Regions from separate parts of the Nonomuraea sp. IBHARD001 genome, predicted to be linked through region 1. Evidence: riboswitches for the same ligand, from Rfam matches in the RefSeq annotation. Region 1 holds a riboswitch; each other region holds the start of a gene.

Region 1 (4,204 bases):
TCGGCGCGGCCGTGGGGTTCGAGAGCCCGGTGACCTTCAGGCACCATTTCAGCAAGGCGATGCGCACGTCGCCGTCGGGATACCGCCGGGCTTTCGGAGGATGAGCGTTCATGTGGCCACGACTTGACGGACTGCGCGTGCTGGAGCTCGGCTCGCCCGGCGAGTTGCAGGACGAACTCAACGCCCTGGTGCTCGCGGGCGCGAAACAGGCGACCGCCGGGCTGCTCGCCCTGGACTACGAGGCCGAGTCCGAGCCTCTCGAACACGTCGGCGAGCGGCTGGTGCTCGTCGACGGCTCGGGCGCGCGGCTGACCGAGGTCGAGGTGACCAGGGTCGAGGTCGTCCCCATGCGCGAGGTGACCTGGGAGTTCGCCGACGCCGAGGGCGAAGGGTTCACCTCGGTCCAGCACTGGGCCGAGGCGCACACGAGGTACTGGCGCGAGCACATGGGCCACGCCGTCCAGGACGACGACCAGGTCGTCTGCCTCTGGTTCAGGGTGGCGGCGGCGTCTGCCACGTAGGCGTCTTGCCGCGCTGGGCGATGCCGACCATCAGCTTCGTGATCATCTGCTGGTACGAAAGCCCGGGGTCGCCGCCGCTGATCAGGTCGTAGGTGACGGAGTAGGCGCTCGACCCGACGTAGAAGGAGGCGAAGTCGCCGGCGTCGGTGTCCTTGAAGACCCTGCGCATCGGACCCAGCTTGGTCAGGTCGCCGACGCCGAAGAAGACCAGGCAGGCGGCGAAGTCGAAGGCGGTGTTCTTGGCCACGGTGCCGGGCGAGCCGAGCGGCTGGCCCATGAGCGGCTTGATGGTGGAGGCGAGCGCGAGGTCGCCGAGTGCGAAGAACGCGCTGCCCGCCACATAACTGGCCATGACCTGGCGCATCTTGGCGGTCGTGACCCGCAGGAACAGGTCGGTGATCACCTTGAGCTGGGCGCGCAGCCAGATCCTGCGCCCGATCAGCGCGATCATCGACGCGCCCGGCCCGCCGACCCACGGCCAGGCCGCGGCGAACGCCAGTTGCGCCATCGCCACCGCCGTGACGGCCAGCTTCGCCTCGCGCTCCTTCTCGACGCTGTCGGCATAGGCCTCGCAGGCCAGCGCCATGCCTTCGGCCCGCCGTGCGAACTCCAGCGCCACACCGTCGACCGAGAAGGTCTGGCCCGATGAGGTGGTGACCCCGCTCTGCCAGGCCTTCCTGAACGCCTCGCTGCCCGCGCTGGGGTGCTCCTGCCAGACCCGGGCGGCCACCGTGCCCATCCGGGCCGAGGCCTCAAGCCGTTTGCCCAGCGCACGCCACAGCGCGGCGGCCCGCCTGGCGCCTTCGGGGTCGCCTTCGGGCCAGTGCTCGATCAGGTCGTAGATCAGGAACCCGGCCAGCCCCGCCCCTCCGACGGCGGCGAACAGGCCGCGCGGCAGTTTCGCCATCATGCGAGGTACTCCCCCAGGCCACGGACGTTGTTCCACTCGGCGACCTCGACATTGGCCGCCATCAGGCCCAGCCGGGCGGCGATGCCGTCGTAGGCGTTCGCCAGCGCCGTCGTCTCGGTGACGAGCCTGTCCATCATCTGCAGGTAGCCGGGCGCGCCCTCGCCGCCCCTGGCGAACGCCTGTCCCGCCTTGTCGTTGCCGAAGAACTCCCCCACCTCGCCGAACATCAGCAACGCCGCACGCAGGTCCGCGATCAGGTCCTCGCTCTCCATGTCGAAGAGCCGCTCGACGTTCTGGCGTAAGCCCTCGGGCGACATGGCCAGTTCGACGGCCGAACTGGTGTCCACCCCTTGGGGCACGTGATCTGTCATGACCGTCTCCTCTATCATCGCCTTGCGACTGGTTCGATCATCCTGTCAAAGATGATCGACGCAAGAGGGAACCCGGTGCGAGTCCGGGACTGCCCCGCAGCGGTGAGTGGGAACGAACGCCGTCACGTAGCACTGGGCCACCCCGGCCTGGGAAGCGACGGCCAGTAGGCACGAGCACGACGCCCACGAGTCCGAACACCTGCCATCGCCCGCGTGCCGTCTGGCGCGCGGTCACGCCATGGCCTCGCGGGAGGGCCGGGGGCCACCCTCGGCATGCCCGCAAGGCGGGTTCCGCGAGGGAAGGACCCCATGAGACAGCAGCGCACCACGATCCTCGGCCATCCGGGAATCGACCCCGACGACGAGTTCGCCAGGGCGAGCGCGGCACACGGCGGCGGCGCCATCGACGACCTGGCGCTGGCCGAGGCGAAGGTCAGGCTGCGCGAGCGCACCTGGGCCGGCCTGCGCGACGCCGGACTGACCGATGTGCCCTCCGCACCGCCCGCCGCACACGACCCGATGCTGGAGGCGGCGCTCACCTTCGGCCTGGTGGCCGAAGGTGAGCGCCCCGGCAGGCGCTCGCACCTGCGTCTGGCCCCGTGGTTCGGCATCGGCCGCCACTACCTGGCCCCCGAGGTCGGCCCCGGCACCCGCCTCACCCTGCGCTGGCAACCCCCGGTAGCCGAGTACGGCGAAGCCGTCAGACTGGGCGTCGCGGTCAGGCCGGTCTTCGTCGGGCCGCTCACCTTCCTGCTGTCGGCCAGGCCGAGCATCCCCGGTTTCCCGCCGCTCGACCTGCTCGACGACCTGGTCGAGCGCTATGCCGAACTGCTGGAGCGGCTGGCCACGGCGGGCGTGCGCGAGGTGCAGCTCGACGAGCCCGCCCTGGCCGTCGAGCGCACGACGGGTGAGCTCAGGGCGCTGCGCCGGGTCTACGAGCGGCTCGGCGAGCTGAGCAACAGGCCGAGGCTGCTGGTGGCGACCTCGTTCGGGCAGATCGGCGAGGCGCTGGGGGTGCTGGCCGCCTCCAAGGTCGAGGCCATCGCGCTGGACTTCGTGGCGGGGCCGGGCAATCTGGAGGCGGTCGCTTCGGTGGGTGGCCTGCCGTACAAGACGGTGGTGGCGGGGGTGGTGGACGGGCGCGGGGAGCTGGGAGGCGGGCAGGGGCGGGCGCTGGCCACGTGTGCGACGTTGCTCGGGCTCGTGGGTGAGCTGGTGGTGAGCACGTCGTGCTCGCTGACGCACGCGCCGCCCGACGCCGGGCACGGGTTCGCCGGGCGCAAGGTGGCCGAGGTGGTCGCGATCGGCAGGGCGCTGTCGTAGGTGCTCGGCGTCCCGGACACTCAGCGGAGTGAGGTGACGAATCTGGTCATGCCCGACAGCCAGCGGTCGTAGTCGTCGGCCTTGCGCCGGACGAAGGCGGCCACCTCGGGGTGCGGGAAGATGTGGAACCTCTCGGCGTCGAGCCCGTCGATCACGGCGGCTGCCACCTCGGCGGGCTCGAGTACGGCTCCCGACGCGCGCACCGCCCTGGCCGTGAGGCTCTCGCCCGCCTCGTCGGCGTCGAGCATCGCGGTGCGCACGCCCTGCGGGCACAGCACGCTGACCTTGACGCCCTGGTCGCCGTAGTGGATGGCCACCCACTCGGCGAACGCGATGGCCGCCGCCTTGCTCACCGCGTAGGGCGCGTCGCCGGGGCAGCTGATGAGGCCCGCGGCCGAGCAGGTGTTGAGCAGGTAGCCCTCGCCGCGCCCGGCCATGAGCGGGACGACGGCGCGGGCGGCGTGCACGTGGGCGAGCGTGTTGACCGCCAGCGTGCGGCTCCACTCCAGGTCGGTGGCCTCCAGGCCGCTCCCGGTGATGACTCCGGCGTTGGAGCAGTACAGGGCGATGGGGCCGAGCAGGCGCTCGGCGGTCTCGACGGTGGCCACGACGTCGGCCTCGGCCGAGACGTCGGCGCGCATCGCGAAGGCCCTGTCGCCGATCAGCGCGGCGACCTCGGCGACGGCGTTCTCGTCGAGGTCGGCGACCAGCACGCCGGCCGCGCCCTCCTCGGCGAAACGCAGCGCCATGGCCCTGCCGATCCCGCTGGCCGCTCCTGTGACGACGACGACCTTGTCCCGCACCCGCATGGGCGTCTCCCCTGAACCGACCGGTCGGTATCTCCCCTGCACGCTATGGCGTTCGCCACTCGGCCGTCAAGGCGATTGAACGCGTTCAAGTCGGGCGTTATGGTCGCTTTGAACGTGTTCAAGGAGGCTCGCGTGTCCCCCCTCGTCGCCGTGATCGTCACCCTCGGCATGGTCGTGATCGTGCCCGCCGGGCTGGGGCTCGTGGGGGTGCGCTCCCGGGTCTTCCTGGCGGGCGCGCTGCCCGGGGCCGTCTCGTTGTGGCTGCCGCCA
Region 2 (4,204 bases), 1.2 Mb from region 1:
GCCCGCAGATCGGAGGGTACGGCGGGCGGCACGCCCGAGGCGGAGGCGGCGGGAGCGGCGAGAAGGCCGGCGCAGAGGACGGCCAGGAGGAGGATTCTTCTCATATGACCGACAATAGTCTGCAGAGAACTCTCGGCAAACAAGTCTCTGCAGAACTCGTTCGGCAGGTGGATAGGATGCTCCTCATGAAGGATGAGCCGCCCCTGACGCCGCCCCTGATACCGCCGCCCTCGATGTCGCCGACCCTGACGACGCTGACGCTGAGCGATCCCGGCAGGCTCAAGGCCCTGGCCCATCCCATGCGCAGGGCGATGCTGCGCCACCTCGGCGTGCACGGCCCCGCCACCTCCACCACGCTGGGCGAGATCCTCCAGGCCAAGACCGGCACGACCAGCTACCACCTGCGGCAGTTGGAGAAGCACGGCTTCATCGAGGAGATCCCGGAGCTGTCCACCGGCAGGGAGCGCTGGTGGCGCCAGGTCGAGCCGGGCCACAATGTGCGCCTGCCCACGCCGGACGAGGTGCCCGAGCGGGACCGGGCGGTGCTCGCCGAGTTCCAGCGCGTGTCCTACGAGGAGGACCGCGCCCTGCTCGACGCCTTCCCCGAGGCCTACCGGCGCGACCCGGACTGGGCGAAGTTCTCGCGCGGGTCGGCCCGGATGACGAGGGAGGGGTTCGCCGCCTTCTTCGACGAGTACATCGAGCTGCTCTACAAGCACAAGCGCTTGGCCGAGAACGCCACCGAGGACGCCAGACCCCTGTACATCCGGCTTTTCGGACTGCCAGCCGACGACCTATGAGCTAATAAGACCCCCGATATGTGACACGTAGTGACATGTCGATAACCTCTCGTATAGGGGGAACTTCGGGGGAGGGGCACCCATGCGCCGTCGGCAGTTTTTCGCGCTCGGTCTGGGACTGGCCGCGTGTGCGAGCGGGTGCGCCACCGCGAGCAGTGCGGGCGCTCCCGCGACGCGTGCGCTCGGGCAGTTCGCCGTCGTGCCCGGCGAGCAGGAGCTCGGCTCGGTCGCCTACGCCTTCACCCGTGCCATGCGCAGGACCGGGCACCTGCCGCCGGTCGCCTCCGCGTTCGCCGCGCGTGACGCCGCCACCAAGCTGGCCGTCAGCGGGCTGCCCGCGCTGACCGCCGCCGAGATCAACTCCGGTCGCTCGATCCTGGACGTCAGCACGCCCATCGCCAGGCTAGTCGGCGAACCCGAGGTGCTGGTCGTGCCCGCCAACTCGCGGCTGGCCACGTTCGACGACCTGGCCTCGCACCTGCGTGCCGACCCCGGGCGGGTGCTGCTGGCCGGAGGGCCGCAGGCCGGGGCCGACCACCTGCTGTTCGGGCTGCTCGCCCAGGGGGTCGGCGCCGATGCCCGCCTGCTCGACTATGCGGGCTACCCGGGCACCGGCGAGGTCGTCGCCGCCCTGCTCGGCGGCCAGGCCGGAGTCGCCTGCGGCGGCGTCGGCGAGTGGCGCACGCGCATCGACAAGGGCAAGGTGCGGGCGCTGGCCGTATCCTCGTCCGAGCGCCTGCCCGGCATCGACGCCCCCACCCTGCACGAGTGCGGGGTGCGCCTGGACTTCGCCGACTGGTGCGCCCTGCTCGGCCCGGCGGGCATGAGCGAGACCGAACGTGACGACGCCGTCGCGATGTGCGACAGTGTCACCGGCTCCGACCCCTGGCGCACGGCCTGCGCCGACGGCGGCCTGACGCCGATCACGCTCAGCGGCGACGACTTCGCCGCCTGGCTCGGCACCGAGACGGACAGGCTGCGCGCGGTGTTGCGCGATCTCGGACTTCTCAACACGCCCGACACAACTTGTTGGGGTAGTTGCGGGAACGGCCACTAGATGTAGGATCCTGCTCGTCGCTGGTTCGCCCCGGCAGGGGCGGAGCAATAGGGAACTCAGTGCGAATCTGAGACTGCCCCGCAGCGGTGAGCGGGAACGACCGCCGTCATCAAGCACTGGAGAGGCGACTCTCCGGGAAGCGACGGCCAGTAGGCCGAGGCACCATGCCCGCGAGTCCGAAGACCTGCCGGCGATCGATGAATGTCCAGGGCCTCGAGGGAGGGTCCGCGGGCGGTGACGGCCGGGGTGGATCCATGCCGTCATGCTCTCGCGTGCCCTGCCGGGGGAAGAGCTCGCGAGGAGAGAGCACGTGACACAGATCGTTGAGGCCGACCGCAGGCTGGCCATCGAAGAGGCGGCGGCCAGGGTCATCACCGACCCGCAGAACTCCAGGATCGCCGCCGCGCTGCTGGCCGAGGAGATCGCCGACGAGAGCGCCGCGCACGGTGTGCGCTCCTTCTCCGACTCCGTCGCTGCCTGTCATGCCGAGGGCCTGCTGCAGGACTCACTCGCCGAGTTCGTCGCCCTGCACGCCGCCGAGCTCGACGCGCTCGTCGACACCGGGGCCGACGCCAGATTCGAGTACTTCGGCCTGCGCACGGTCTACGACCGCTACCTGCTGCGCCATCCCGAGACGCGGGCCGTGCTGGAGCGCCCCCAGCACTTCTTCCTGCGGGTGGCCTGCGGCCTGTCGGCCACCGTCGCCGAGGCGGCCGAGCTCTACGCGCTGATGTCGACGCTGTCGTACCTGCCCAGCTCGCCCACCCTGTTCAACTCCGGCTCGCGCCGCCCGCAGCTGTCCTCGTGCTTCCTGCTCGACTCGCCCCGGGACGAGCTGGAAGGCATCTACGACCGCTACGGCCAGGTCGCCAGGCTCTCTAAGTACGCCGGGGGCATCGGCATCGCGTGGAGCAGGGTCCGCTCCCGGGGTTCGCTGATCAAGGGCACCAACGGGCACTCCAACGGCATCGTCCCCTGGCTGCGCACACTCGACTCCTCCGTGGCCGCCGTCAACCAGGGCGGCAGGCGCAAGGGCGCGGCCTGCGTCTACCTGGAGTCCTGGCACGCCGACATCGAGGAGTTCCTCGAACTGCGCGACAACACCGGCGAGGAGGCCCGCCGTACGCACAATCTGAATCTGGCCAACTGGATCCCCGACGAGTTCATGCGCAGGGTCGAGGCCGACCAGGAGTGGTCGCTGTTCGACCCCAAGGAGGTGCCCGAGCTGGTCGACCTGTGGGGCGAGGAGTTCGACGCCGCCTACCGTGCCGCCGAGGCGCGGGGCCTGGCGTCGCGCACGACCCCGGCGCGCACGCTGTACGGCCGGATGATGCGCACGCTGGCCCAGACGGGCAACGGCTGGATGACCTTCAAGGACGCCTCCAACCGCACCTCCAACCAGACGGCGCTGCCGGAGAACGTCATCCACCTGTCCAATCTCTGCACCGAGATCCTGGAGGTGACGAGCGACGGCGAGACGGCCGTGTGCAACCTCGGCTCGGTCAACCTGGCCGCGCACCTGTCGGGCGACAGCATGGACTGGCCGCGCCTGCGCGCCACCGTGCGGACCGCGGTGCGCTTCCTGGACAAGACCATCGACCTGGGCTTCTACCCGACGCCCGAGGCCGAGAGCGCCAACCACAAGTGGCGGCCGATCGGGCTCGGCGTGATGGGCCTGGCGGATGTGTTCTTCGGCCTGCGCCTGCCGTTCGACTCGGCGGAGGCGCGCGCGCTGTCCACGCGGATCGCCGAGGAGATCGCGCTGGCCGCCTACGACACCTCGGCCGACCTGGCCGTCGAGCGCGGGCGTCACCCTTCCTACGACGACACCAGGGCCGCGCGCGGTGTGCTGCACGCCGACCACTACGGCGCGGCGGACTCGGCGGCGTGGGAGGCGCTGCGCGCCAAGGTGGCCGAGAACGGGCTGCGCAACTCGCTGATGATCGCCATCGCGCCGACCGCGACGATCGCCTCCATCGCCGGGTGCTACGAGTGCATCGAGCCCCAGGTGTCCAACGTGTTCAAGCGCGAGACGCTGTCCGGTGAGTTCCTCCAGGTCAACCGCTATCTGGTGCAGGACCTGCAGCGCCTCGGGCTGTGGACGCAGGAGATGCGCGACGCGCTCAAGCGGGCCGACGGCTCCGTCCAGGACGTCGCCGGGATCCCGGCCGATCTGAAGGTGCTCTACCGCACGGCGTGGGAGCTGCCGCAGAAGGCGCTGATCGACCTGGCCGCCGCCCGCCAGCCGTACATCGACCAGTCGCAGTCGCTGAACCTGTTCATGGCCACGCCGACGATCGGCAAGCTGTCGTCGATGTACGCCTACGCCTGGAAGGCCGGGCTGAAG
Region 3 (4,204 bases), 7.0 Mb from region 1:
ACGTCCGGGCGGCCGAAGGACGGGTCCTTGGCCGCGATGGCACGCCACAGGTCCCAGGCCGGGGCCGGGCCCTCGTTCAGGCGCGCGGGCGTGTGCTGGTCGCCGTTGTCGGAGTTCTCGGTCAGTGAGCCGATCGTCATGAACAGCAGGTCGTCCGGGCCGAGGTCGACGCCTCCCGGTTCGCCGTCGCGCTTCCAGTGCAGGTGCGAGGCCTGCTTGCTGTTGCCGCGGAAGGTGAAGTCGACGTCGGTCACCTCGGTGCTGAAATGGAACACCACACCCTGGTCGAGCAGCCAGGTGTAGAGCGGCAGCACCAGCGACTCGTACTGGTTGTACTTGGTGAACTTCAGCGCCGAGAAGTCCGGCAGGCCGCCGATGTGATGGATGAAGCGATGCAGGTAGAGCTTCATCTCCAGCGCCGAATGCCATTGCTCGAAGGCGAACATCGTGCGCCAGTACAGCCAGAACGTACTGCTCAGGAAGTCCTCGCCGAACACCTCGTCGATGCGCTTGTCCTCCATTTCCTCGCGGGTGGCGAGGAATACCTTGACGAGGTTCTTCTGCGCTTTGTCGTTGAGGGCGAACAGGCCGTTGGTGTGGGCGTCCTGGCCCTGTTTCTCGGTGACGCGCTGGAGGGAGAAGTTCGGGTCGTCCTTGTTCAGCCAGTAGAACTCGTCGAGCACACTCGCGCCCTCGATCTCCAGCGAGGGAATCGACCTGAACAGGTCCCAGAGGCATTCGAAATGGTTCTCCATCTCGCGCCCGCCCCTGACCACGAACCCCTTCTCCGGCTCCTTGATCCCGTCCAGCGCTCCGCCCGGCAGCCGCAGCCGCTCCAGTACGGTGATCCGCTCCCCGGCCATCCCGCCGTCCCGGACGAGGAACGCCGCCCCCGCCAGCGACGCCAGCCCCGCCCCCACGAACCACGCCGTCTTCCCGTCCACACCTTCCGGTTTACGCGGCCGCGCAAAAGCCTCATAGTTCCCACTGCTGTAGTACATTCCGCCCCCGATCACCCACCGTGTACGTGATCTTCCTGCCCGTGGGCGTATGGACTCACACAGGGGCGGAGTGTCCTTTCGTCTGCTTCGTGGAGGAGTGTTTCGGATGACATATGAGCCGCTGGGGAGCATGGTGGCGCGCGTGGTCGGGCGGGACGAGGACGTGCTCGGGATCGCGGAGTTCGAGGACGGGGACGGCGTCGCATTGATCTTCATGCCATCGCCCGACGACCCGGACGAAGGGGACATGAACACCTACTGCATCGTCCGAGAGGACCAGCGCACGACGTACGGCGGGCTGACGGGTGTCGCGTTCGAGGACGGTGGGGTACGGCTGGGGTTCACGCCGGAGGCGGCGGAGGACCTGGGGGTGCGGGAGAGCGTCTGGGTGGAGCTGCGGGTCGACGGCGAGGCGGTGGAGGTGTTGCGCAGGAGCCTGCGCGAGATGGCTGGCGAGGCGGTCGCGTGAAGGCGAGATGGCTGGCGCTGCTGCCGATTCTCGGGCTGGGGCTGGCGGTGTTGGTGCCGGTCTGGCGGGACGACGGGCGGCTGGATGACTTCTACCAGCGTTTCCACGACCGTCCCCGGCCTCCGCAGACGCAGGACCACTTCTACCGGGAGGGCGACGCGGTCTTCGGCAAGAACCTGGTCGGCGGCAGCGGTAGCTCCTGCGACTACCGCGTGCGGATCACCATGCGGACCGGGCTGACCCCGCAGGAGATCCAACGCCACTACGAAGGAGTGACGGTCGCCGGAGTCGAGAGCAAGGCGACGATCTCCCTGTACTTCGAACCCCAGGACAAGGGCGGACGCGTCATCGTCGAGGCGTACGACTCGCACGACTGGGACGGCGATTGGCGCTGCTACTAGACGCGGAAGCGGGGGAGCATCGTGCGGAAGCTGGTCGTGGTGGGTGTGGTGCTGGCGGTGTTGGTGCAGGGGTGTGGGTGGTACTTCGGGCGGTTCGAGAGGTCGATGGGGGAGATGGAGAAGGCCGCGATGAGCCTGCGGAAGGAGGGGGCGGAGATCAAGGGGCCGGTGCGGATCGGGGAGATCATGTTCGACCACGTCTACAGAGAGGACGGGCAGGTGCTCTTCGTGGAGAGCCACGGCCACGCGTATGAGCCTTCGGGCTATCTGTGGCGGCCGGGCGGTGAGGAGCCGGTGAACAACGCGGATCCGGCGGCGGGGCTCATGATCGTGCATGAGCGGGGCGACTGGCACTGGTGGCGGGAGAGCTGGTGAAGGTGGGGCGCAGCAGGGGGTGGCGCATGGTTTTGCTGGGCTTTGTGCGAGCATGGGCGGCGTAGGCGACGGCGGAACGAGGAAACCGGTGTGAATCCGGTGCGGTCCCGCCACTGTGATCGGCGAGCGGATCCCGAACGAGCCACTGCCCATACGGGTGGGAAGGCCGGGACGAGCCCAGACCCGAGAGCCAGGAGACTCACGCGGTCGCCTCCTCACAGAAATTGGGGCGGATCTCCCCAAGAGAGGAACGGTGGTCGCCGTGCCGACTGGCATGAGGTCCTTCGGGCTGTCCGCGTCACGGGTCCCTTCTTCGATGATCCGGCTCATCGCCCCCGCTCTACGGGCTCGCCCGTGAGTGAAAGGACCCGTCATGACGACGAGCCGACGCTCGCTCCTTGCCATCCCCCTGATCGTCACAGCCATGCTGGCCTCCGCCTGCGGCGCCACCGGCCAGACCAGCGCCACGCCTCCCACGCCCCCCACGGCCGCCGCGCCCTCGGCGCTCGCCGGGTTCCCGCTGACGATCACCAACTGCGGCGTGAGCAGTACCTTCCAGCGTCCGCCGCAGCGCGCGGTGACGCTCAACCAGCACGCGACCGAGATCATGCTCGCCCTCGGCCTGGCCAAGTCGATGGTCGGTACGGCCTACCTCGACGACAAGGTCCTTCCTGAGTTCGCGAGCGCGTACCAGGGCATCAAGGTGCTGGCCAAGGAGTACCCCTCCTACGAGGTGCTGCTGTCGGCCGAGCCCGACTTCGTGTACGCGGGGTTCGCCAGCGGGTTCGACGAGAAGTCCGGCCGCAGCCGTGAGGCGCTGACCAAGGCCGGGATCCCCTCCTACGTCAACCTCGAGCAGTGCCCCGAAGGCCCGGTGAACGCGGCGCTGATCGAGGAGGAGATCCGCACGATCGGCAAGATCTTCGCCGTGCCCGAGCGCGCCGACGAGCAGGTCGTGCTGATGCGCACGGTGCTCGACGGGGTGAAGGCCAAGCTCGACGGCGTCGACCCGCTGAAGGTGTTCGTCTACGACAGCGGCGAGAAGACCGCCTTCACCGCGGGCGGCGCGGGAATCGGCAACGAGATGATCAAGCTGGCCGGGGCGGGCAACATCTTCGCCGACGTGAACAAGACCTGGGCCGACGTCTCCTTCGAGCAGGTCGCCGACCGCTCGCCCGACGTGATCGTCATCTACGACTACGGCGACCAGCCCGTGGCCAAGAAGAAGGAGTTCCTGCTGGCCAACCCGGCGCTCAAGGACGTGCCCGCGATCAAGAACAAGCGGTTCGCGGTCCTGCCGTTGTCGTCGGCGGTGCTCGGCGTGCGCGTGCCCGAGGCCGTGCGCTCGCTGGCCACGCAGATCCACCCGGATCGGTTCGCGTGACCAAGCTCGTCACGGCACGCGCCGCGCGCCTGCCGTACCCGGTCGTGCTGGTGGTGCTCGGTGGGGTGCTGGTGCTCGCGGGTACGGCGGGCGTCGCGGTCGGGTCGGTCGGCGTGCCGTTCGGCGAGGTGTGGGCGATCGTGCTGCACCGCGTGCATCCGGCGCTGGTCGAGCCGGTGTGGACGGCGGTCAGGGAGACGATCGTGATGGACGTGCGCGTGCCCAGGATCCTGCTGTGCGGGGTCGTGGGCGCGGGGCTGTCGGTGTGCGGGATGGCCCTGCAGGCGCTCGTCCGCAATCCGCTGGCCGATCCGATGCTGCTCGGCGTCTCCTCCGGGGCTTCGGTGGGGGCGGTCGTGGTCATGGTGTCGGGCGTCACCGTGCTGGGGGCGTTCTCGCTGCCGGTCGCGGCGTTCGCGGGGGCGCTGGGCGCACTGGTCGCGGTGTACTTCCTCGCGCGGGCCGGAGGGCGGATGACCACCGTGCGGCTGGTGCTGGCGGGAGTCGCCACCGCCGAGGTGCTTTCGGCCGTGGCCAGCTATCTGATCATCACATCCGGCGATCCACACAAGTC
Region 4 (4,204 bases), 3.0 Mb from region 1:
CCCGCGCAGCGGCGAGCCGCTCGGCCCGGCGGGCACGTAGCCTCCGGCCAGCGCGTGGGTCAGATGGGTGAGCTCGTCGGTCGTGCGGGCCAGCCTGGGCACGACCTCGGCCGAGGCGAACTCCAGGATGCTCGTCACCAGCGCGTCGGGCCCGCCGAGCACCCGCGCGGTGACCTCGCCGGAGGCGGCCTTCGACCAGCCGGAGTCCTCCATGGCCTGGACGAGCGCACGGGCCTTCGCCTCGGCCTCGTCGACGCTCACCCGCCCGGCCGAGCCGTCCTCGGCCAGGCCGAGCGCCTCGCGCAGTCCGGGCAGCGACTCCTGACCGGCCCACATCTGCCTGGCCCGCAGCATCGCCAGCACCAGGTCGACCCGAGTGGCGCCCTGCGGGGCCGCGCCCAGCACGTGCAGGCCGTCGCGGATCTGGGCGTCCTTCACCTCGCACAGCCAGCCGTCGACGTGCAGCAGGAAGTCGTCGAACTCGGTGTCGTGCGGCCGGTCGGCCAGCCCGAGGTCGTGGTCGAGCTTGGCCGCCTGGATGAGCGTCCAGATCTGCGCCCTGATCGCGGGCAGCTTGGCCGGGTCCATCGCCGCGATCGAGGCGTGCTCGTCCAGCAGCTGCTCCAGGCGGGCGATGTCGCCGTAGGTCTCGGCGCGGGCCATCGGCGGCACCATGTGGTCGACGAGCACCGCGTGCGCCCTGCGCTTGGCCTGGGTGCCCTCGCCGGGGTCGTTGACCAGGAAGGGGTAGATCAGCGGCACGTCCCCGAGCGCGGCGTCCGGCCCGCAGGCGGCCGACAGGCCCGCCGACTTGCCCGGCAGCCACTCCAGGTTGCCGTGCTTGCCGACGTGCACGACGGCGTGCGCGCCGAAGTCGTCGGCCAGCCAGCGGTAGGCGGCCAGGTAGTGATGGCTGGGCGGCAGGTCCGGGTCGTGGTAGATGGCGATCGGGTTCTCGCCGAAACCGCGCGGCGGCTGCACCATGACCACGACGTTGCCCGCGCGCAGCGCCGCGAGCACGATGTCGCCCTCGTGCGTGAACAGCTCGCCGGGCGCGGGGCCCCAGTGCTCCTCGACGCCTTCGCGCAGCGCGGCGGGCAGCGTGCCGAAGTACTCGGCGTAGCGGGCGCCGGGGATGCGCACGGGATTGCCCGCGAGCTGCTCCTCGGTCAGCCAGTCGGCGTCCTGGCCGCCCGCCGCGATCAGCGCGTGGATCAGCGCGTCGCCGTCGGCGTCCGCCACGCCGGGGAAGCCCTCGCCCAGGTCGTAGCCCTCCTGCTGGAGCACGGCCAGCAGCTTGACCACACTGGCCGGGGTGTCCAGCCCGACCGCGTTGCCGATCCTGGAGTGCTTGGTCGGGTAGGCCGACAGCATCACCGCGATCCGCTTGTCGCCGGGAGCCACGTGCCGCAGCAGCCCGTGCCGTACGGCGATGCCCGCGACCCTGGCGGCGCGCTCCTCGTCGGCCACGTAGACGGTCAGCCCGTCCTCGTCGATCTCCTTGAAGGAGAAGGGCACGGTGATGATGCGCCCGTCGAACTCGGGGATGGCCACCTGCGAGGCGGCGTCCAGCGGGGACAGGCCGTCGTCGTTGGCCTCCCACGCCTCGCGGCTGGTCGTCAGGCACAGGCCTTGCAGGATCGGCACGTCGAGCCCGGCGAGCGCGCCCACGTCCCAGGCGGCGTCGTCGCCCCCGGCTCCGGCCGAGGCGGGCTTGGACCCTCCGGCGGCCAGGACGGTCACCACCAGGGCGTCGGCCTGGCGCAGCACCTCCAGCAGCTCGGGCTCGGCCGTCCGCAGCGAGGAGCAGAACACCGGCAGCGCCCGCCCGCCTGAGGCCTCGACGGCCTGGCAGAGCGTCTCGACGAAGGCGGTGTTCCCGGCCACGTGGTGCGCGCGGTAGTACAGGACGCCGATGACGGGGCCGTCGGTCGCGGCGGCGGTGCGCGGCAGCGGTCCCCATGAGGGGGTGGGCTCGGGGGCGGCGAAACCGTGCCCGGTCAGCAGCACGGTGTCGGACAGGAAGGCGTGCAGCTCGCCCAGGTTGGCCGGTCCGCCGTGCGCGAGATAGGCGTGCGCCTCGGCGCAGACACCGCCGCTCACCGTGGACAGCTCCATGAGCTCGGCGTCCGGCGCCTGCTCGCCGCCGAGCACCACGACCGGCCTGGGGCCCGCGAGCAGGGCGTCGAGCCCGTCCTCCCAGGCTCTCCTGCCGCCGAGGATGCGCACGACCACCAGATCGACGCCGTCGAGCAGGGGCGGCAGGTCGTCGGCCGTGAGCCTGGCCGGGTTGCCCAGCCGGTAGGCGGCGGCGCTGGCGCGTGCGCTCAGCAGGTCGGTGTCCGAGGTGGAAAGCAGCAGGACGGTGGGGTGCTCGGGACGCACGAAAGGTCCTCCCTCGGGGTCCGCGCCCCGGTCGTGGGTGTCACGACGGCAGAAGTCTCCTGGCTCCCGGATCGGCGCTCACCCCTGGCCTTCCCGTCCGTCGCCGGACCGTGGCCTGCGGTGGGGCTTGCTCCCCGGTTACAGTGGCGGGACCGCGCCGGTTTCTCACCGGCTTCCTTCTGCGCCGTCGCCTGCGCTCAGCATGGCACACAGATCCGGCCCAGAAAACTGGCGTTACCATCCTCAACGTGGCTGAAACCGGACGATCACGACGTGACGCCTGTCCCGGTGCGCTGTCGGCGCACGCCGCCGCCGACGGCCTGCTGGCCCGCGTACGGCTGCCGGGAGGCGCGATCACCGCGAGCGGGCTGCACGACCTCGCGGACGGCGCCGCCCGGCTCGGCTCCGGCGTGCTCGAACTCACCTCACGGGGCAACATCCAGGTCAGAGGGCTGGACGCGACCGGCCTTCCGCTGCTGGCCGGCCTGCTCGCCCGGGCCGGACTGCTGCCTTCGGCCACCCACGAGCGCGTGCGCAACATCGTCGCCTCGCCGCTGAGCGGGCGCTCCTCGCACACCCTGCTGGATGTGCGGGAGGCGGTGCGTGAGCTGGACGAGCGGGTGTGCTCGACGCCTCGGCTGGCCTCGCTGCCCGGGCGGTTCCTGTTCGCGCTGGACGACGGTTCGGGCGACGTGCGGGCGTTGCGTGCCGACGTCACGGCCGTGGCCGTCGCGGCGGACGAGGCGGCCGTCCTGCTGGCCGGGGCCGACAGCGGCCTGCGGGCGCCCGCCGCCCTCGTGCCCTCCGTGCTGGTCGCGGCGGCGCACGCCTTCCTCGACGAGCGCGAGGCGCAGGGCTCGGCGGCCTGGCGGCTGGCCGAGCTGCAGGAGGGCCCCTCGCGCTGCGCCGTACGGCTGGGCGGCGTCGCGGGGGTGGGCCGGGCGCCCGGAGGGGACGGGACGCCGCCAGCCGTCGGAGGCGTCGTCCAGCCCGACGGACGGGTGGCGGTGGTGGCCGGTGCGCCTCTGGGGCGGCTGACGGCGGCGCGGGCCGAGCTGCTGGCGGCCGTGTCCGCGCAGGCCGGAGGGCTGATCGTCACCCCGTGGCGTACGGTCGTCGTGCCCGACCAGGAGGCGGGGCGTGCGGCGGAGCTGATCGGGGAACTGGCGGCGGCCGGGCTGATCACCGATGCGGCGCATCCGCTGGCCGGGGTGAGCGCGTGCACCGGGCTCCCGGGATGCGCCAAGTCGCTCGCCGACGTACGGGCCGACGCCGAGCGCTGGGCGGCAGGGCAGGGGGTGATGCCGCCGGGTCCGGCAAAGGGCGCTAATCTCCCCGTGCACTGGTCGGGATGCGAGCGACGTTGCGGACGGCCACGCGAGACAGCGGCCGACTTCGTCGCCACAGCGGACGGCTACCGTACACAGCACGCAGGGGACATGTGAGCGACTACATCCGCGACGGCGCGGAGATCTACCGGCAGTCCTTCGCCACCATCAGGGCCGAGGCCGACCTGTCGGGCCTGCCCGCCGACGTCGCCAGGGTCGCCGTGCGCATGATCCACGCGTGCGGCATGACCGATCTGCCCGCCGACATCGGCCACAGCCCGCGCGTGGTCGCCTCGGCCCGTACGGCGCTGCTGGCCGGCGCGCCGGTGCTGTGCGACGCGACCATGGTGGCCTCCGGCGTCACCCGTCGCAGGCTGCCGGCGGGCAACGAGGTGCTCTGCCTGCTCGGCGACCCCCGCGTGCCCGCTCTGGCCCAGCGGCTGGGCACGACCCGCAGCGCGGCGGCCGTCGAGCTGTGGGCCGACCGGCTC

Evidence for each region. Region 1 has a riboswitch for cobalamin ahead of ACTWNK_RS33785 (hypothetical protein). Riboswitches for the same ligand answer to the same signal wherever they lie in the genome.
Region 2: it holds a riboswitch for cobalamin, as region 1 does, so the genes downstream of both, ACTWNK_RS28935 (ribonucleoside-diphosphate reductase subunit alpha) here and ACTWNK_RS33785 (hypothetical protein) in region 1, are expected to answer to the same signal.
Region 3: it holds a riboswitch for cobalamin, as region 1 does, so the genes downstream of both, ACTWNK_RS02235 (ABC transporter substrate-binding protein) here and ACTWNK_RS33785 (hypothetical protein) in region 1, are expected to answer to the same signal.
Region 4: it holds a riboswitch for cobalamin, as region 1 does, so the genes downstream of both, cobN (cobaltochelatase subunit CobN) here and ACTWNK_RS33785 (hypothetical protein) in region 1, are expected to answer to the same signal.

Annotation. Positions count from the first base shown of each region.
Region 1 is NZ_JBWBBW010000002.1:7,071,831-7,076,034, forward strand. It holds gene ACTWNK_RS33765 (helix-turn-helix domain-containing protein) at 1-104, shown strand, start outside; gene ACTWNK_RS33770 (ASCH domain-containing protein) at 111-521, shown strand; gene ACTWNK_RS33775 (WXG100-like domain-containing protein) at 493-1,431, opposite strand; gene ACTWNK_RS33780 (hypothetical protein) at 1,428-1,802, opposite strand; cobalamin riboswitch at 1,814-2,023, shown strand; gene ACTWNK_RS33785 (hypothetical protein) at 2,112-3,125, shown strand; gene ACTWNK_RS33790 (SDR family oxidoreductase) at 3,146-3,934, opposite strand; gene ACTWNK_RS33795 (YndJ family transporter) at 4,067-4,204, shown strand, end outside.
Region 2 is NZ_JBWBBW010000002.1:5,876,579-5,880,782, reverse strand. It holds gene ACTWNK_RS28950 (alpha/beta hydrolase family protein) at 1-104, opposite strand, end outside; gene ACTWNK_RS28945 (ArsR/SmtB family transcription factor) at 186-800, shown strand; gene ACTWNK_RS28940 (Bug family tripartite tricarboxylate transporter substrate binding protein) at 883-1,857, shown strand; cobalamin riboswitch at 1,862-2,063, shown strand; gene ACTWNK_RS28935 (ribonucleoside-diphosphate reductase subunit alpha) at 2,168-4,204, shown strand, end outside.
Region 3 is NZ_JBWBBW010000002.1:45,732-49,935, forward strand. It holds gene ACTWNK_RS02215 (oleate hydratase) at 1-1,217, opposite strand, end outside; gene ACTWNK_RS02220 (hypothetical protein) at 1,108-1,470, shown strand; gene ACTWNK_RS02225 (hypothetical protein) at 1,467-1,871, shown strand; gene ACTWNK_RS02230 (hypothetical protein) at 1,893-2,246, shown strand; cobalamin riboswitch at 2,272-2,467, shown strand; gene ACTWNK_RS02235 (ABC transporter substrate-binding protein) at 2,620-3,630, shown strand; gene ACTWNK_RS02240 (FecCD family ABC transporter permease) at 3,627-4,204, shown strand, end outside.
Region 4 is NZ_JBWBBW010000002.1:4,039,714-4,043,917, forward strand. It holds gene cobN (cobaltochelatase subunit CobN) at 1-2,385, opposite strand, end outside; cobalamin riboswitch at 2,423-2,613, opposite strand; gene cobG (precorrin-3B synthase) at 2,634-3,830, shown strand; gene ACTWNK_RS20470 (precorrin-8X methylmutase) at 3,827-4,204, shown strand, end outside.